Regions from separate parts of the Sutcliffiella sp. FSL R7-0096 genome, predicted to be linked through region 2. Evidence: a T-box and tRNA genes for the amino acid it is inferred to sense, from the RefSeq annotation. Region 2 holds a T-box; the other holds one or more tRNA genes.
The links. A T-box is a leader RNA that pairs with one kind of tRNA and senses whether it is charged. The one in region 2 lies ahead of tyrS (tyrosine--tRNA ligase), so its partner is inferred to be a tRNA-Tyr.
Positions count from the first base shown of each region.

Region 1 (9,950 bases), 2.3 Mb from region 2:
ATGCACATGTCCACACGCCCAAGTACTTTGGTATGCTTCCCGCAATTGGGGCAAACTACCTGTATGGCTTTTGTCGAAAGCATCCCGATCCAAAAATAAACGACCGTGGAGCCGACAATGCACAAAAGACCCAACAGCATAAACAGCGTCATGACGAGCATATTCCCTTGAAAGAAAATACCTATATACATAACAAAGAAACCGATGAAGACGAGACTGAGTGCAAAAGTTCTAATTTTATTTATTTTACTGGAATATTTACGAGCCATAGCCACTACCTCCTAAAACATTATAATAGCATAAAATGATTGCAAATGGAGTGCGTTCGGCATACATATTGATTTTCGGAAGTTGACGGAATGTTCTGGATTACAATTAATAAAAAGGTTTTTAATAGAAAGTGTCGAATAATAGGGGAAACCCTTTTAAATATGGAGGTCTCTAAGATGGAAGATTTACTTCGTCCTATCTATCAAGAACGCGCAAGTCAATCCAACACGCAAGGAATCTTAATGATAGAAAAGAAAAATCCTGTTAGCCCTAATACAGATAAATTTGATGTAATCCTCTTTATGGTTGTAAAAGAACTTGAGGAATCCTTATATGTGAAACACTACGAGCTACTTCAAAAGAAAGCGGCCCTCTACATCGCAAGTGAACAACAGCTTGAACAGTGGATTACCCTTGGAACAAATCGAAGGGTGATTGACTGGATCATCAACGGGAAAGTCCTGTTTGATCGAAATGAGTTCATTTACTCTCTTAGAAGTAAGTTGCTCGATTTTCCCTTGGAAGACCGAAAACTGAAAATAGGACTTGAATTCGCTAAATTGATAAGAAGATATCTGGAAGGGAAAGACTTTTTTGACTCCAAGCATTATATCGATGCTTACAATCACATCGTACACTCACTTCATCACTTGGCAAGGCTTGCGGTCATCGACCATGGATTTCATCCTGAAATTACGGTGTGGAATCAAGTAAAGAAAATAGAACCGGAAATCTACAAGTTATATGAAGAATTGATTCAAGGGGATGAGCCGATCGATAAAAGGTTGGAGCTCTTGTTCCTTGCCAATGAGTTTATGATTTACTCCAGAACTCGAACAGGTGCCAAACATCTAATGGAAGTATTGGAAGAAAAAGAAGAGGCGTGGTCGTACAATGAAATGCTCCACCATCCAAAATTACGTATGTATTCTGTAGATCTAAGTGTCCTGGTGGAGTATTTGGTGGAAAAAGGATTCTTACAGGTGGAGAAAAAAGAAACAAAAGGCAATGGGGTATACCACCGTCAATATCAAGTTGTTCCTGAAAGGTAAATGGTAGAGGATGCAATTACTGAGGCTCCTGCAGAGAGGTATTCTCTAAGGGAGCTTTGACCTTTTGGTACATACGAAAAATTATTTTAAAAAAGTTTAAAAGAGATATTGACGGTCGATGATATTACATGGTATATTATTATTCGTCGCCGCAAGAGAAAAGCTTGCAAGCGACAATGAGAAAAAAGAAATTAAAAAAACATGTTGACTTAAACTAGCGAAACATGTTATATTAATAAAGTCGCTTCTGAGCGGCGGGTTGATTGAAATGATCTTTGAAAACTAAACAAAACAACAGCGTCATAACGTTAATCCTACGAGATTAACAAAATGATTTAAGTAACACAAGCTAGCAAATTTTGAGCAAAAGCTCAGACTCTTTATTGGAGAGTTTGATCCTGGCTCAGGACGAACGCTGGCGGCGTGCCTAATACATGCAAGTCGAGCGGACCTTTTAAAAGCTTGCTTTTGAAAGGTCAGCGGCGGACGGGTGAGTAACACGTGGGCAACCTGCCTGTAAGACTGGGATAACTTCGGGAAACCGGAGCTAATACCGGATAATATAAGGAACCTCCTGGTTCTTTATTGAAAGATGGTTTCGGCTATCACTTACAGATGGGCCCGCGGCGCATTAGCTAGTTGGTGAGGTAACGGCTCACCAAGGCGACGATGCGTAGCCGACCTGAGAGGGTGATCGGCCACACTGGGACTGAGACACGGCCCAGACTCCTACGGGAGGCAGCAGTAGGGAATCTTCCACAATGGACGAAAGTCTGATGGAGCAACGCCGCGTGAGCGATGAAGGCCTTCGGGTCGTAAAGCTCTGTTGTTAGGGAAGAACAAGTGCGAGAGTAACTGCTCGCACCTTGACGGTACCTAACCAGAAAGCCACGGCTAACTACGTGCCAGCAGCCGCGGTAATACGTAGGTGGCAAGCGTTGTCCGGAATTATTGGGCGTAAAGCGCGCGCAGGTGGTCCTTTAAGTCTGATGTGAAAGCCCACGGCTCAACCGTGGAGGGTCATTGGAAACTGGGGGACTTGAGTGCAGAAGAGGAAAGTGGAATTCCAAGTGTAGCGGTGAAATGCGTAGAGATTTGGAGGAACACCAGTGGCGAAGGCGACTTTCTGGTCTGTAACTGACACTGAGGCGCGAAAGCGTGGGGAGCAAACAGGATTAGATACCCTGGTAGTCCACGCCGTAAACGATGAGTGCTAAGTGTTAGAGGGTTTCCGCCCTTTAGTGCTGCAGCTAACGCATTAAGCACTCCGCCTGGGGAGTACGGTCGCAAGACTGAAACTCAAAGGAATTGACGGGGGCCCGCACAAGCGGTGGAGCATGTGGTTTAATTCGAAGCAACGCGAAGAACCTTACCAGGTCTTGACATCCTCTGACACTCCTAGAGATAGGACGTTCCCCTTCGGGGGACAGAGTGACAGGTGGTGCATGGTTGTCGTCAGCTCGTGTCGTGAGATGTTGGGTTAAGTCCCGCAACGAGCGCAACCCTTGATCTTAGTTGCCAGCATTCAGTTGGGCACTCTAAGGTGACTGCCGGTGACAAACCGGAGGAAGGTGGGGATGACGTCAAATCATCATGCCCCTTATGACCTGGGCTACACACGTGCTACAATGGACGGTACAAAGGGCAGCAAAACCGCGAGGTCGAGCCAATCCCATAAAACCGTTCTCAGTTCGGATTGCAGGCTGCAACTCGCCTGCATGAAGCCGGAATCGCTAGTAATCGCGGATCAGCATGCCGCGGTGAATACGTTCCCGGGCCTTGTACACACCGCCCGTCACACCACGAGAGTTTGTAACACCCGAAGTCGGTGGGGTAACCTTTTGGAGCCAGCCGCCTAAGGTGGGACAGATGATTGGGGTGAAGTCGTAACAAGGTAGCCGTATCGGAAGGTGCGGCTGGATCACCTCCTTTCTAAGGAATGTACGCTTGTTGTTTTGTTTAGTTTTGAGAGAGCATTCTCTCTAAATAGGCAATTCTTACGAATTGTCATAGTTGTTCCTTGAAAACTAGATAATGTAACTAATATCAAGATATTCACAAAATATCGTTCATCTTAGTAATTTTCTTTATAGATATCATCGCTGATATCGACACATGACCAATTTTGGTCGACGGTTAAGTTATTAAGGGCGCACGGTGGATGCCTTGGCACTAGGAGCCGATGAAGGACGGGACTAACACCGATATGCTTCGGGGAGCTGTAAGTAAGCTTTGATCCGGAGATTTCCGAATGGGGAAACCCACTGCTCGTAATGGAGCAGTATCTTTACCTGAATACATAGGGTAATGAAGGCAGACCCGGGGAACTGAAACATCTTAGTACCCGGAGGAAGAGAAAGCAAACGCGATTTCCTGAGTAGCGGCGAGCGAAACGGAATTAGCCCAAACCAAGAGGCTTGCCTCTTGGGGTTGTAGGACACTCAACATGGAGTTACAAAGGAACGGGGTAAATGAAGCGATCTGGAAAGGTCCGTCATAGAAGGTAAAAACCCTGTAGTTGAAACTTCGTTCCCTCCTGAGTGGATCCTGAGTACGGCGGGACACGAGAAATCCCGTCGGAAGCAGGGAGGACCATCTCCCAAGGCTAAATACTCCCTAGTGACCGATAGTGAACCAGTACCGTGAGGGAAAGGTGAAAAGCACCCCGGAAGGGGAGTGAAATAGATCCTGAAACCGTGTGCCTACAAGTAGTTAGAGCCCGTTAATGGGTGATAGCGTGCCTTTTGTAGAATGAACCGGCGAGTTACGATCCCGTGCAAGGTTAAGTCGAAGAGACGGAGCCGTAGCGAAAGCGAGTCTGAATAGGGCGAATGAGTACGTGGTCGTAGACCCGAAACCAGGTGATCTACCCATGTCCAGGGTGAAGTTCAGGTAACACTGAATGGAGGCCCGAACCGACTCACGTTGAAAAGTGAGCGGATGAGGTGTGGGTAGGGGTGAAATGCCAATCGAACCTGGAGATAGCTGGTTCTCTCCGAAATAGCTTTAGGGCTAGCCTCATGTGTTAGAGTCTTGGAGGTAGAGCACTGATTGGACTAGGGGTCCTCATCGGATTACCGAATTCAGTCAAACTCCGAATGCCAAAGACTTATCCATGGGAGTCAGACTGCGAGTGATAAGATCCGTAGTCAAGAGGGAAACAGCCCAGACCGCCAGCTAAGGTCCCCAAGTATACGTTAAGTGGAAAAGGATGTGGAGTTGCTTAGACAACCAGGATGTTGGCTTAGAAGCAGCCACCATTTAAAGAGTGCGTAATAGCTCACTGGTCGAGTGACTCTGCGCCGAAAATGTACCGGGGCTAAACGTATCACCGAAGCTGCGGACTGTTCTTACGAACAGTGGTAGGAGAGCGTTCTAAGGGCGTTGAAGCTAGACCGTAAGGACTGGTGGAGCGCTTAGAAGTGAGAATGCCGGTATGAGTAGCGAAAGAAGGGTGAGAATCCCTTCCACCGAATGCCTAAGGTTTCCTGAGGAAGGCTCGTCCGCTCAGGGTTAGTCGGGACCTAAGCCGAGGCCGAAAGGCGTAGGCGATGGATAACAGGTTGATATTCCTGTACCACCTCCACTCCGTTTGAGCAATGGGGGGACGCAGAAGGATAGGGTAAGCGCGCTGTTGGATATGCGCGTCTAAGCAGCAAGGCTGAGAAGTAGGCAAATCCGCTTCTCATTAAGGCTGAGCTGTGATAGCGAGGGAAATATAGTACCGAAGTTCCTGATTTCACACTGCCAAGAAAAGCCTCTAGCGAGGAGTATGGTGCCCGTACCGCAAACCGACACAGGTAGGCGAGGAGAGAATCCTAAGGTGAGCGAGAGAACTCTGGTTAAGGAACTCGGCAAAATGACCCCGTAACTTCGGGAGAAGGGGTGCTCTGTTAGGGTGTTAAAGCCCGAGAGAGCCGCAGTGAATAGGCCCAGGCGACTGTTTAGCAAAAACACAGGTCTCTGCGAAGCCGTAAGGCGAAGTATAGGGGCTGACGCCTGCCCGGTGCTGGAAGGTTAAGGGGAGAGGTTAGCGCAAGCGAAGCTTTGAACCGAAGCCCCAGTAAACGGCGGCCGTAACTATAACGGTCCTAAGGTAGCGAAATTCCTTGTCGGGTAAGTTCCGACCCGCACGAAAGGCGTAACGATCTGGGCACTGTCTCAACCAGAGACTCGGTGAAATTATAGTACCTGTGAAGATGCAGGTTACCCGCGACAGGACGGAAAGACCCCGTGGAGCTTTACTGTAGCCTGATATTGAATTTTGGTACAGCTTGTACAGGATAGGTAGGAGCCTGAGAAGCCGGAGCGCTAGCTTCGGTGGAGGCGTCGGTGGGATACTACCCTGGCTGTATTGAAATTCTAACCCGCAGCCCTTATCGGGCTGGGAGACAGTGTCAGGTGGGCAGTTTGACTGGGGCGGTCGCCTCCTAAAGAGTAACGGAGGCGCCCAAAGGTTCCCTCAGAATGGTTGGAAATCATTCGCAGAGTGTAAAGGCACAAGGGAGCTTGACTGCGAGACCTACAAGTCGAGCAGGGACGAAAGTCGGGCTTAGTGATCCGGTGGTTCCGCATGGAAGGGCCATCGCTCAACGGATAAAAGCTACCCCGGGGATAACAGGCTTATCTCCCCCAAGAGTCCACATCGACGGGGAGGTTTGGCACCTCGATGTCGGCTCATCGCATCCTGGGGCTGTAGTCGGTCCCAAGGGTTGGGCTGTTCGCCCATTAAAGCGGTACGCGAGCTGGGTTCAGAACGTCGTGAGACAGTTCGGTCCCTATCCGTCGTGGGCGCAGGAAATTTGAGAGGAGCTGTCCTTAGTACGAGAGGACCGGGATGGACGCACCGCTGGTGTACCAGTTGTCTTGCCAAAGGCATAGCTGGGTAGCTACGTGCGGACGGGATAAGTGCTGAAAGCATCTAAGCATGAAGCCCCCCTCAAGATGAGATTTCCTTTTACTTCGGTAAGTAAGATCCCTGAAAGATGATCAGGTAGATAGGTTCGAGGTGGAAGCATGGCGACATGTGGAGCTGACGAATACTAATCGATCGAGGACTTAACCCAACAAATGAAATAAGTGAACGATATGAATATCTTGATACGAACACATTATCTAGTTTTGAAGGAATAAAAAAGATGAAAAAACATCTTGATTTTCTTCAAAGATATATTATAATAATATTTGTCTGGTAATGATGGCGAAGAGGTCACACCCGTTCCCATACCGAACACGGAAGTTAAGCTCTTCAGCGCCGATGGTAGTTGGGGGATCTCCCCCTGTGAGAGTAGGACGTTGCCAGGCTGGTATTAATCCACCATAGCTCAGCGGTAGAGCATTCGGCTGTTAACCGAAGGGTCGTAGGTTCGAATCCTACTGGTGGAGCCAATTATATGGAGAGCTGTCCGAGTGGCCGAAGGAGCACGATTGGAAATCGTGTAGACGGTCAACGCCGTCTCAAGGGTTCAAATCCCTTGCTCTCCGCCATTATCTTTGGCCCGTTGGTCAAGCGGTTAAGACACCGCCCTTTCACGGCGGTAACACGGGTTCGAATCCCGTACGGGTCACCATAGTTTTTTCACGACAGTGAAAATAACTTTCCTTACATAGGAGGATTAGCTCAGCTGGGAGAGCACCTGCCTTACAAGCAGGGGGTCGGCGGTTCGATCCCGTCATCCTCCACCATCTTAATTCATAACATACCTTAATTAATACTATCGCGGGGTGGAGCAGTTCGGTAGCTCGTCGGGCTCATAACCCGAAGGTCGCAGGTTCAAATCCTGTCCCCGCAACCAAATGGTCCCGTGGTGTAGCGGTTAACATGCCTGCCTGTCACGCAGGAGATCGCCGGTTCGATCCCGGTCGGGACCGCCATTTCTTTGAAAATTAAATTAGGCTCGGTAGCTCAGTTGGTAGAGCAATGGACTGAAAATCCATGTGTCGGCGGTTCGATTCCGTCCCGAGCCACCATGATTTTTTCACAAAAGTGAAAGGATCACCATATAATGCCGGTGTAGCTCAGTTGGTAGAGCAACTGACTTGTAATCAGTAGGTCGTGGGTTCGACTCCTATCGCCGGCACCAGGAATATGGAGGGGTAGCGAAGTGGCTAAACGCGGCGGACTGTAAATCCGCTCCTTCGGGTTCGGCAGTTCGAATCTGCCCCCCTCCACCATTTCTTTTGAAAAGTAGTAACAAATTGTTTTATAGGGGCATAGTTTAACGGTAGAACAGAGGTCTCCAAAACCTCCGGTGTGGGTTCGATTCCTACTGCCCCTGCCAATTAAAAATTATGGCGATTGTGGCGAAGTGGTTAACGCACCTGATTGTGGTTCAGGCATTCGTGGGTTCGATTCCCATCAGTCGCCCCATATTTTATTCATGATCGACTTTAAATAAGTCGTTTTTATTTCCGGTTTTATTGGGCTATAGCCAAGCGGTAAGGCATCGCACTTTGACTGCGACATGCGTTGGTTCGAATCCAGCTAGCCCAGCCATTTTTGCGGAAGTAGTTCAGTGGTAGAACACCACCTTGCCAAGGTGGGGGTCGCGGGTTCGAATCCCGTCTTCCGCTCCATACAATTTAGGTGGCATAGCCAAGTGGTAAGGCCAAGGTCTGCAAAACCTTTATCACCGGTTCAAATCCGGTTGCCACCTCCAATTTTATTAAAATAATTATTCATATATACGAGACAAGCCGGGGTGGCGGAACTGGCAGACGCACAGGACTTAAAATCCTGCGGTAGGTGACTACCGTACCGGTTCGATTCCGGTCCTCGGCACCATTTGAATAATTATTGATTGAGTATGCCGGTGTGGCGGAATTGGCAGACGCGCACGACTCAAAATCGTGTTCCTCTGGAGTGCCGGTTCGACCCCGGCCACCGGTACCAATCGCGGGTGTAGTTTAATGGTAAAACCTCAGCCTTCCAAGCTGATGTCGTGGGTTCGATTCCCATCACCCGCTCCATACATAACTTTTCAAGACTTCAACCATTTGGTTGAAGTCTTTTTTTGACTGTTCGGCTCCTTCCTGATTACATACAAAAAGCCACAAAGCACATCAATTCATTGCTTTGTGGCTTTTTGTTAATTTTATTCTACAAGCATGGCAATTCCTTTTTCGAGTTCTTTTAATACATCAGGATCTTGTTCTGTTGTTAGGTGGTTTTTTAAGACCTCCAAGGTTTGAGGTTGAGGGTCCCCGATTCTGCCTATCGCCCAGGCTGCAGTACCTCGTATCACTGGTCGTGGGTCATTCTTTATAAGACTTAAAAGATCAGGGATAGCAGAAGTATCTTTATAATGGGCAAGGGCTATGATGGCATTACGTTGTATCGGCTTTTTGCCTCGCCAAGACCCGGATATTTTACCGAAGTTCTCTTTAAATTCCCTATTAGAGATGGTGAGAAGCGGTTTGAGTTTTGGTTTGACGATCTCAGGGTCCGGCTCCATTTCTGGATGTAGATGAAAGTCCTTGCCTTTGTTTTCTGGACATACAGTCTGACAGGTGTCACAGCCGTATAACCTGTTTCCAAGTTTTGTACGGTATTCTTCAGCCAGAAACCCTTTCGTCTGTGTTAGAAAAGCTATGCATTTATTTGAATCGAGTTGTCCACCTTGAACGAGAGCTCCTGTAGGGCAGACTTCGACGCATTTATTACAGGTCCCACAGTTGTCTTCAAGGGGTGTGTCGGGCTCAAAGGGTATGGTGGTAATCATTTCCCCTAAATACACGTAGGAGCCAAATTCAGGGGTTATAATGGCACAGTTCTTTCCACTCCAACCAATACCTGCCCGTTCCGCAACAGCCCTATCACTGAGCTCTCCGGTATCTACCATTGATCTCATTAAAGCATGTGGGCTTTTTTCTTTAATAAACGTTTCTAATAATCTTAGTTTCTCACGTAAGATGTCATGGTAGTCCGTTCCCCATGAAGCACGACAAAATATCCCACGTCGATCTTCCCTGGTACTACGTGGTGCGTTTTTCATTTTTGAAGGGTAAGCAAGGGCGATTGCAATAATGCTTTTAGCTTTGGGAACCAAAAGTTCAGGTTTGGTTCGTTTTTCAATGTCTGGCTCTTCAAACCCTGATTGATAGTTGAGCTCCTGTTGGGTTTTTAACCGTTCTTTTAGCCCGGTGAACACTCCAGCACTTGCAAATCCGATCTTGTCAATGCCGATTTGTTTACTGTAGGCAATGATTTCTTCTTTTAGTTTCCTGTTTTCCTCATTCAATGTGAACACCTCCTTTGTTTTGGTGTGATTTTTTTGCCACTCTATATTTTATCATATTATTTAAATGTAGTATTTTGTTTGATGTATCTAATTATATCCAGTTTTTAAGGAAGGTAAATAAGTGGGGCAAACAAGTGAAGGGCTTAGAACTGTGATACAATTACCATAATAATGAAAAGAAAGGTTGGGCTAAATGAGAGTAACGGTTGCAGAAAATGTATTAGATAGAATAGTCTCTGGGAAATACGGTATCATCATTTATAACGATATTACAGTAGGTTCGTCGCCACAGATGTTAAAAGGTAGAATTCGTCTTTTTCAGGAATCTCTTCATTTGGATTTAGAAGATAAGGAGATGAAAGATATACCGGGGGTGGCGGAGTGGCGT
Region 1 covers NZ_CP152003.1:1,171,128-1,181,077, forward strand. Annotated here, with positions in the region: gene MKY77_RS05955 (YgzB family protein) at 1-269, opposite strand, end outside; gene MKY77_RS05960 (nucleotidyltransferase-like protein) at 447-1,322, shown strand; rRNA gene MKY77_RS05965 (16S ribosomal RNA) at 1,703-3,254, shown strand; rRNA gene MKY77_RS05970 (23S ribosomal RNA) at 3,457-6,388, shown strand; rRNA gene rrf (5S ribosomal RNA) at 6,510-6,626, shown strand; tRNA gene MKY77_RS05980 (tRNA-Asn) at 6,636-6,710, shown strand; tRNA gene MKY77_RS05985 (tRNA-Ser) at 6,718-6,809, shown strand; tRNA gene MKY77_RS05990 (tRNA-Glu) at 6,818-6,892, shown strand; tRNA gene MKY77_RS05995 (tRNA-Val) at 6,932-7,007, shown strand; tRNA gene MKY77_RS06000 (tRNA-Met) at 7,041-7,117, shown strand; tRNA gene MKY77_RS06005 (tRNA-Asp) at 7,121-7,196, shown strand; tRNA gene MKY77_RS06010 (tRNA-Phe) at 7,217-7,292, shown strand; tRNA gene MKY77_RS06015 (tRNA-Thr) at 7,330-7,405, shown strand; tRNA gene MKY77_RS06020 (tRNA-Tyr) at 7,413-7,496, shown strand; tRNA gene MKY77_RS06025 (tRNA-Trp) at 7,530-7,603, shown strand; tRNA gene MKY77_RS06030 (tRNA-His) at 7,617-7,692, shown strand; tRNA gene MKY77_RS06035 (tRNA-Gln) at 7,744-7,818, shown strand; tRNA gene MKY77_RS06040 (tRNA-Gly) at 7,824-7,898, shown strand; tRNA gene MKY77_RS06045 (tRNA-Cys) at 7,908-7,981, shown strand; tRNA gene MKY77_RS06050 (tRNA-Leu) at 8,018-8,106, shown strand; tRNA gene MKY77_RS06055 (tRNA-Leu) at 8,131-8,214, shown strand; tRNA gene MKY77_RS06060 (tRNA-Gly) at 8,218-8,291, shown strand; gene queG (tRNA epoxyqueuosine(34) reductase QueG) at 8,417-9,562, opposite strand; gene MKY77_RS06070 (phenylalanine--tRNA ligase beta subunit-related protein) at 9,756-9,950, shown strand, end outside.
Region 1: it has a tRNA-Tyr gene. The T-box ahead of tyrS (tyrosine--tRNA ligase) is inferred to sense a tRNA for this amino acid. The anticodon was not compared.

Region 2 (9,950 bases):
TCGATATTTTTACCGATACGTGCCATCAAGCAATTGGCTGGATGTGAGCTGATCTCTGGGTCATCCGTTGCATAATACTCCAATCCACCTGCATTCATCATCTTCTCCATTATTTTTCGATATTCCCAGACATTCAGGCCAGTACCTTTTAAATCCCAATGCCAGTAATATTCAGTAGTTATCACAATATAGTTTTCCATCATTTCATCCATCATCGAGACCTGTAACAAGGATTTCCCAACGGAGCTACCACGCACTTCCGGTACCACTTCAATGGCACCAAGCTCAATGAGGTTCTCCATCTTGCCTTCGGACCACCTCTCCATTGGATCCGGATACAAATAGGTCACATATCCAACAATGGTATCTTGTGTTCTTGCAATGATGATTCTGCCTTCTGGTAGCCCTGCAATTTCAATCAAGGCTTTACGTTGCTGCTCAGGAGGTCTAAATGCAACAAGATCTTTATGAAACTCATAGCTTGCCAGCTTCTCGGGAGTGACTGGCCCCTCTATGATCAAACGGCTGTTTCTTGTCTTGATTTCTTTGGCATTATACGTTTTTCTATGTTCCATCTAAATTCCCACCTACTTTTACCTACAAGAATAATAGTGAATCTCTAGCTATATTTTCTCATTTTACAGAAAAAACACAAGATAATTAAAACGCTTTCATCACGCTCTACCTCCAGTCTACTAGAAAATACGAAATTATTCATGTAATAATATCAATTTTTAAAAAATTGAGAAAAAACTCCATCTGTACTATAATAGAATTGTAGATTATACATAAGGGGTGTTTGTGGATGAAAGTGGAAGCGTTACCAGTAACGAAGGGGAACTACAATCTAGAAGACTATGAACAAACCTATCGTAGCTTTGATTGGTCAGAGGTGGAAAAGAACTTCAGCTTTGCCGAAACAGGAAGAGTCAATGTGGCATATGAAGCAATCGACCGCCATGCAGAATCTGCACGAAAAAATAAAGTGGCATTGTATTATCGTGATCCAGAACGTGATGAAAAGTACACGTTCAAGGAAATGAAAGAGATGTCCAACAAGGCGGGAAACATTTTAAAACAGACGTGTGATGTGGAAAAGGGAGACCGTGTCTTCATCTTTATGCCGCGCTCACCGGAATTATATTTTGCCGTTCTAGGGGCCATTAAGCTTGGTGCAATTGTCGGGCCACTATTTGAAGCGTTCATGGAAGGCGCTGTAAAAGATCGCTTGGAAGATAGTGAAGCAAAAGTGATCGTAACGACACCTGAACTTCTAAAAAGAATTCCTCTTGATGATCTTCCCGCATTGAAGCATGTGGTGCTTGTCGGGGAAGATGTGAAAGAGGAAGGTCCTTGTGTGGACTTCCTTTCCCGTATGAAAGAGGCGAGCAAAAAGCTTCAAGTGGAATGGGTAGAAAAGACTGATGGATTAGTCCTCCATTATACAAGTGGATCCACAGGTAAACCAAAAGGAGTGCTGCATGTGCATAATGCGATGGTGCAGCACTATCAGACGGCGAAATGGGTACTTGATCTGAAGGAAGAGGATGTGTACTGGTGTACTGCAGATCCAGGATGGGTGACAGGGACTGCTTATGGAATCTTCGGCCCTTGGCTAGTAGGGGCTTCCAATGTCATTGTGGGTGGCCGTTTCAGACCGGAAGCATGGTACGAAACAATCTCGGATTATGGCGTATCAGTATGGTATAGCGCGCCAACAGCATTCCGCATGCTGATGGGAGCAGGGGACGAAGTGGTGAAGAAGTATGATCTTTCCTCGCTTCGTCATATCCTGAGTGTCGGGGAGCCACTGAATCCTGAAGTTATCCGTTGGGGTGTGAAGGTGTTCAATTTGCGCGTCCATGATACATGGTGGATGACAGAAACAGGTGCACAACTCATATGCAACTATCCGTCCTTGGAGATAAAGCCAGGTTCCATGGGTAAACCGATTCCGGGTGTAGAAGCAGCAATTGTAGATGATCAAGGAAATGAATTGCCTCCATACCGCATGGGTAACCTTGCCATTAAAAAGGGCTGGCCGTCCATGATGCACACCATCTGGAACAATAAAGAAAAATATGAGTCTTATTTCATGCCTGGTGACTGGTATGTATCCGGCGACTCCGCTTATATGGATGAAGAAGGCTACTTCTGGTTCCAAGGCCGTATCGATGATGTTATCATGACATCTGGTGAGCGTGTTGGACCATTTGAAGTGGAAAGCAAGCTTGTCGAGCACCCTGCAGTAGCAGAAGCTGGTGTCATCGGTAAACCTGATCCAGTACGAGGAGAGATCATCAAGGCGTTCGTTGCCCTCCGTGACGGCCACACAGCAAGTGATGAGCTGAAAGAGGAGATTCGCCAATTTGTTAAACGAGGCCTCGCTGCACATGCGGCGCCACGTGAAATTGAATTCCGTGATAAGCTTCCGAAGACGCGAAGCGGTAAGATCATGCGTCGTGTGTTAAAAGCGTGGGAGCTGGATTTACCGACTGGTGATTTGTCTACGATGGAAGATTAATAAGACGAGTTTTGATGTAAACAACCTGCCGCTTTGCGGTGGGTTGTTGTTTTTTTAATTTGATTTTTTGAATATGCGGTGAGATGCAATGTGTCGAATTTTGTTGAAAGGTAGAAGGTGACTTAATAGTTGTAGAAGGTTTTCTCTAAAAGGTAGAAGGTCACATGAAAGTGGTAGAAACTATCCACTAAAGTGTAGAACATTCCTCCTTAATGGTAGAACAAAAAAAATATTCGACTTTTCGAAATTTCGTATTGCGAAATAAACTCCAACAAGAGTACTATAGATACAGAACATAGAGAATAGGGGAAGCCGCAATGGGAAAACATAGATTATTTTTATACACAAAAGCATTATCAGACTTCGGCTCTTTTATGGATTTGATAGTATTGAATGTAGTCGTTTATGCAGCAACAGGAAGCCCTGTCTGGTTGGCTGCAACGATGGCAGCCAGGACAATCGGTGGGGTACTGGCAAGCCTCGTAAGTGGAATTGCGGCAGATAAATGGAACAGGAAGACCATCATGCTTGTGACAGATATCTTGAGGGCGGGATTGATTCTCCTGTTGATACCTTTTCCGGATCCGGTTATGATCCTCGTGGTATCTGCTATGATCGGTTTTATCAATAGCTTTTTTATGGTCAGTTTCAGTGCAGAGGTTCCGCAAATATTCGGCCAGGACAAAATCATTGAAACCAATTCCCTTATTGCCAGATTGACATCGATTAGCCTTGTTACAGGCTTTATTGGCGCCGGGATTATTACGGAAGTGTTAGGATATAAATACACTTTGATGATTGATGCAGGGACCTATCTTTTATCGGGGGTTGTACTGTGGCGGATGAAATGGAACACAACAGAAACCAAGGCGAGCAAGGAGCTTGTCACAGGATTTAAAAATAGTCTATTGTCTATTATCAGGGATACGAAGGAAGTTTATAAATATTTAAAGATTGCACCGATGCTTCTTATGATCAACATCGTTTTTCTTGTCGGTGCTTTTGCAGGTAGTTCGCATAATCTGGGGATTCCCCTATTGGCAGAACAGATTAATGGGGAGCGTCAAAGCTTTTATTACGGCATGATTTGGGGTGTCTGGGGGATAGGTTCTGTTCTTGCAACTTACACCATTCCAAAATTAAAAATTATCAGGAGCGATAAGATTTATTCCGTATTTTTTTTATCGGCTATGTTCATGTCGCTCGGCTTCATAATTTTCTTATCTAATACAGTTGTCAGCGTCATTTTATTTTTCGCGTTTTTAACAGGGGTATTTGATGCGTGTTTTACCACGTTACATGCCAGTATCCTGCAAAAATCGGAAAATCACATTAGGGGCCGTGTTTTCGCAGTGGGAATGCTGTTGAAATCGTTAGGATTTGCACTGGGATTTGTCATTGCGCCACTATTATTGAAAGGATTCACAATGCCTCAGATGGTTTGGTTCCTTCATGGAACACTCATCACCACATCTCTTGTAGTCCTTATTGTGGCAAGCATATGGAGTAGTAAGAAGAAGCAGGAAGCGGCGTTGATGTAATTAAAAAGGCACTTGATCCTCTGGATCAAGTGCCTTCTTTAGATTCCTTGAAGGAAAAATCAATCTTCTTCGTCATCCCCGCTATCATCTGGTGGTGGATCTGTGGAATTATCGTCGCCACTTCCGCCGCCGTTTCCACCGCCACTGTTGCCGCCACCGTTGCCGCCGCCATTACCGCCACCATTGGAAGGTGGTTTTGGATCTGGCTTTGGTTTTGGTTTTGGCTTAGGTTCTTCTTTCTTGTCTGGATCTCCAAGCTTCACAGAGCTTGAAGGGGCCGACTCTTTGCCACTTGCATTAACGGCAGTGACATAGAAGAAACCAGATTTTTGTGATACATTTGTCGATAGATTTTTCCCTGCCTGCACAGCCGCAATCTTACTGGCAGAACTTGAACTGTTAGCTTTATAGTATACGTAATATCCGATAACGTCCTTTTGAGAGCTTGCGGACCATTTCAACGTGGAACCGGAAATGCTCACACCGCCAACTTGTCCAGGTGCTGAACTGTTGGATGGAAGTGGATCATTTGATAGTACGGTCAAGCCATCAAAGATCGAACTATTTGGCATGTACTTTGCCAGCTCTTCCATACTGCTGATTTGCAACTTCTTTAAGAAATCAGGTTTCAGCATTGGTCCTTCTTTTACAAACTCTCTAGGAGTGGAACTTAACGGCGCATACGCCACATCGCCAATTTGAACATATTTCCCTGTTGTCAGGCTGTCGTCCGTTCTGGTGGGAGCATATTTTGCATTGAATAGATCTTCTCCAACCAAGCCTGCCTTGCTACATAGATCGGATGGCAGCAATCCGGACAACTTACAATAGCTTCGTCGAACGATTCCGCCAGGCATTTGGAACTGTTCGGAAGGACCGATTAATTCAGGTTTGATGTCATAGGCTCCGTTCAGGAGTTGTGCCCACAATAATTGACTTCTCTTAGTAGGTGTCCGATCCCCGAGACTTCTTAAGACGTGGCGCTCATCATAACCCATCCACAGTCCGAAAGTGATGTTAGGATTAGAGCCCATCATCCAGATATCATGAGTATCTTGAGTAGTACCTGTTTTACCAGCCCAATCTGCACGGAATTGCAGATAATCCCTTGCAGGTATGGCAGTACCCCTTTTGAAGGTATCGCGCATTGTATCAATCATCAGGTAGGCTGTTTGTGGAGAATAGATCTCAACCGGCTCTACCTTGTGCTCATAGATGACATCGCCATCTTTTGTGGTGATGCTTTCAATTAAATACGGTTCTACGTAATTTCCTCCGTTTGCAAAAGTTACATAACCGGCAGTGTTCTCTTCTACACTTACTCCGACTGATGGGGATCCAAGTACAGCTGATATGTTCCCAGCATCGCCTTGTGTAAGCTTCGTGAAGTTTTGCTTGAATAGATAATCCATAGGACGTTGCGGCAGGATTTCCATATATCCGCGGATAGCTGCTAAGTTATGAGATAATGCCACGGATTCCCGAACCGTTTGTAATCCATTGAATCGATTGTTCCAGTTGTTAGGAGACCATGCATCCTGACCAGGAAGCTTAACAGTCAACGGTGTATCTGCAAGGATGCTACCAGGCTGTAAAGTTCCCATCTCATAGGCAGGTGCATATCCTAATAATGGTTTCATCGTGGAACCGTTATGACGCCATGTATTCGTTGCGAAGTTCAAATCCTTCAGCTTGAAATCGCGTCCTCCAACAAAACTGATGATTGCACCGGTTTTGTTGTCCATTAGCAAAGCCCCTACTTGCTCTGCGTTTCTAGCAACCAACTCCCCGGTATCTGGATCTTTTTCTTCTTCATAAGAGTAAACTTTAGTACCATCGAAATAAGGGAATTCTTGTGTTATCTCCCTCATTTTTGAATAGATATCTTTATCTATGGTAGTTTTGATGACATACCCTTTATGCCTTAAAGCGGTGTCTGCCAAAAGTTTATATTCTCTATACAATTCATCATTATTTTCTAGGTCTGTAATCTCGTATCCATCATTTAATGCTAGTTGCTCAGCAATGATTTCCTGTGCTCTTTCTTCTATTTCAAATGCTACATATGGGAATTCGTCAATGGCACTGTTTGTTGGACCTGTTAAATCCTTAGTAATATCATATGCCAGTGCTTCCTCGTATTGCTTGTCATCGATATGTCCCATCGTATGCATCCGGTGTAGAACATAGCGCATCCTTTCAAGGCCAGGCTCGAGTCCTTCCGGCGCTTTTACCTCTGCAGACCGAGTGAATGGAGTATAGGCAAAAGGACTTTGCGGCAAGCCAGCGATGAAAGCGGCCTGTGGAATAGTCAATTCGCCAATATCTACGCCAAAGATACCTTCTGCTGCTGTCTGCGCTCCTGCGATGTTTCTACCATTTGAATCCCTTCCGAATGGGGAAACATTCAGGTATGCTTCTAAAATCTCTTCTTTTGAAAAATAGTTCTCTAATCGAAGGGCAAGAAGAATCTCTTTTGCTTTACGATCAAAGGAGACTTCGTTTGTTAATACTTGGTTCTTGATTAATTGCTGTGTCAACGTGCTACCACCGGTTTGGTTGGCCGAATTTGTCACTTCTTGAACAATGGCACGTACAATCGCTTTGGGCACGACCCCTTCATGCTCGTAGAAATATTCATCCTCAGTGGAGATAAGCGCGTTGATTAAATGCTCTGAAACGTTATCCAGGGACACTTCTTCACGAAGTAGATCTGCACGATATTTTCCCAAATAGACGTCATCTGCAAAATACATTTCTGTAGATTCTTCATAGTTGTAAATGTTTGTTCTCATATCTTCATAAGAACGGATAGGCTCCTCCTTTACCAGTGCGGCAAAATAACCGGCACCGGCACCACCGGCGAAAGATACACCGATCAATCCGATAACGAGAAAAACAAGAATTAGATTCCACACTACTAAGTATGTAATGTTGGCTCCTTTTTTCGTCTTATTATTTACAAAAAACCGAAAAAAGGTCTGCGATTTTTCTTTGAACTTGTCGTAGTTTGACATAATTTATCTACCCCCCGGCAAATCATACTAATTATAGCATATTGAGGTTTTATAGCGACAAACTTTTTATTCCTTACCAAAATTTTCTTGAAGATTATATTGACATGAAACTCAGTTTTATGGTAAAAAGACTTTATATAAATTTTTGATTAGTTATAGAATGCGCTAAGACAGGAATAAGTAGTACAAATAGGCATGCTTAAAGAGAGCTGATGGTTGGTGAGAATCAGTACACCTGTTTGGATGAATTACCTCCTCGAGTATCTTTTGGGAACGGCCGCACTTTGGCTTAGTAGCAGAAGACGGTGAGAACCGTTACATTTTTGAGTGGGAAAGCGGCTATGTCTGCTTTTCAATTAGGGTGGTACCGCGTATAAACTCGTCCCTTCTTTTACAGAAGGGATGGGTTTTTTTGTTTATGTGCTGCTTAACACCGCTGATGCTCTCCGCAAACGGCTTCGCTTTCCGCGGGGCGACCTTGAGCCTTCTCACTTCGTTGCGGGGTCTCAACATTGTCGCTACTCTCCCGCTGGAGTCTGCGCCTTTTGCTCCGAGCATCAGCTAAGAATGTCGCATTTACATTAAAATTAAAAACCATAAAGGAGATTATATCATGAGTTTATTAGAGGATTTGCAGTTTAGAGGGTTAGTGAATCAGGTTACAGATGAAGAGGGTTTGACGAAGCTTTTATCTGAGGAAAAGGTGAAGTTGTACTCTGGATTTGACCCGACAGGCGACAGCTTGCATATCGGTCACTTGCTACCGATTCTTACATTAAGAAGATTCCAGCAGGAAGGGCACCATCCAATTGCGTTGGTAGGTGGAGCAACTGGATTAATCGGGGATCCTAGTGGAAAGAAAGCGGAACGTACATTGAATACATCCGATATCGTGGTGGAGTGGTCCAATCGTATTAAAGGCCAACTATCTCAATTTTTGGATTTTAAAGCGACTGATAATCCAGCAGTGATTGCAAACAACCATGACTGGATTGGGGAAATGAATGTTATCTCTTTCCTTCGTGACGTTGGAAAGAACTTTGGACTTAATTACATGCTTGCTAAGGATTCCGTTCAATCTCGAATTGACTCTGGAATCTCTTACACGGAGTTCAGTTACATGATTCTTCAATCCTTGGACTTCTTACATTTATACAGAGGCCAAAATTGTAAGCTACAAATTGGTGGAAGCGACCAATGGGGGAATATCACGGCAGGAATGGAGCTAATCCGTAAATCCGAAGAGAATGCCAAGGCATTTGGTCTGACGATTCCTCTTGTGACAAAAGCGGATGGCACGAAGTTCGGTAAAACGGAAGGCGGCGCAATCTGGTTAGATCGCGAGAAGACCTCTCCATACGAGTTCTACCAATTCTGGATTAATACAGATGACAGAGATGTTGTGAAATACTTGAAATTCTTTACGTTTTTGTCTCACGAAGAGATCGTGGAGCTTGAAAAAGAATTGCAAGAAGCACCGGAGAAACGTTCTGCACATAAACGCCTTGCAGAAGAAGTAACGAAATTGGTACATGGTGAGGCTGCTTTAGAACAAGCAATCCGCATCTCTAAAGCATTGTTCAGTGGATCCATTTCCGAACTTTCTGCTGATGAAATCAAGCAGGGCTTTGCAGATGTTCCTTCTTTTACAGTGGAAAATGATGATCAGCTTGCATTAGTGGAATTGTTGGTTGCAAGTAAGATTGCACCCTCTAAACGTCAAGCGCGTGAGGATATTACGAATGGTGCTATTTCTATCAATGGGGAGAAGGTTCAGGATCTTGCTTATGTGTTAGGTGAAAACGACCGCATTGAGGGGCAATTTACTGTTGTAAGAAGAGGGAAGAAGAAATACTTCCTTATTAAATACTAATCTTTTGGTTAAGGCTGTCCTTTGGGGCAGTTTTTTTTTTACACTCACAAATTGTTAGATGGTAAACTTGGTTATAAAGAGCTTAATAGGAGGGGATAGGTATTGTATCGAAAAGAGGTTTATGTGTTTGATAAAGACAAGCCGATTAAAGCTGTTATCCGAAATTATCAGGAAAAGGACTTTGCGCAAATGATTCGTGTACAGCAGGAGTGTTTTCCGCCACCATTTCCACCAGATCTGTGGTGGAACGAGGAACAGCTAAAGAATCATGTGAATTTGTTTCCGGAAGGGGCACTTTGTGTAGAAATTGATGGGGAGATTGCTGGATCAATGACTGGCTTACGTGTTAATTACTCCCCTGGTGAGCCTGATCATTCTTGGGAGCAAATTACGGATAACGGCTATATTCGTAACCACCAGTCTAATGGAAACACTTTGTATGTGGTGGATATCAGTGTCAGTCCAACTTACCGGAAACTTGGACTGGGGAAGTGGCTCATGCAATCTATGTATGAAGTGGTCATTCAGCTTGGGATGGAGCGCTTACTGGGTGGTGGGAGGATGCCGCATTATCATAAGTATGAGGATGAAATGTCAGCGGAAAGCTACCTTGAAAAAGTGGTGCGCGGCGACATCAAGGACCCTGTCATTACCTTCCTTTTACACTGTGGGAGGACCCCTGTTAAAGTGGCGAAAAACTACCTGGAAGATGAGGATTCACGTAACTATGCCACCTTAATGGAATGGAAGAATCCTTTTAGTTAGATAACCATTTTATGGTGAATGGTATATATCAGTTGATTGTAGTGAAAGGCGTCCAGGCTCCTCGAAAATGTTAGCGCATTTCTTCGTGCGATGTATCGCTGCGTAGCCTTCCTTGTTCTATGGGAGGAATGGACAGGTGAGACCTCGCAGGCTTGCCGAGGAGGCTCACGGACCGCCCACTGGAAAGCGAAGCGCCTGTAGCGGAAATCAACACTTTGGTGTAACCCTAT
Region 2 covers NZ_CP152003.1:3,760,466-3,770,415, reverse strand. Annotated here, with positions in the region: gene MKY77_RS19380 (GNAT family N-acetyltransferase) at 1-575, opposite strand, end outside; gene acsA (acetate--CoA ligase) at 806-2,524, shown strand; gene MKY77_RS19370 (MFS transporter) at 2,842-4,065, shown strand; gene MKY77_RS19365 (transglycosylase domain-containing protein) at 4,125-7,082, opposite strand; T-box leader at 7,241-7,472, shown strand; gene tyrS (tyrosine--tRNA ligase) at 7,693-8,955, shown strand; gene MKY77_RS19355 (GNAT family N-acetyltransferase) at 9,058-9,720, shown strand.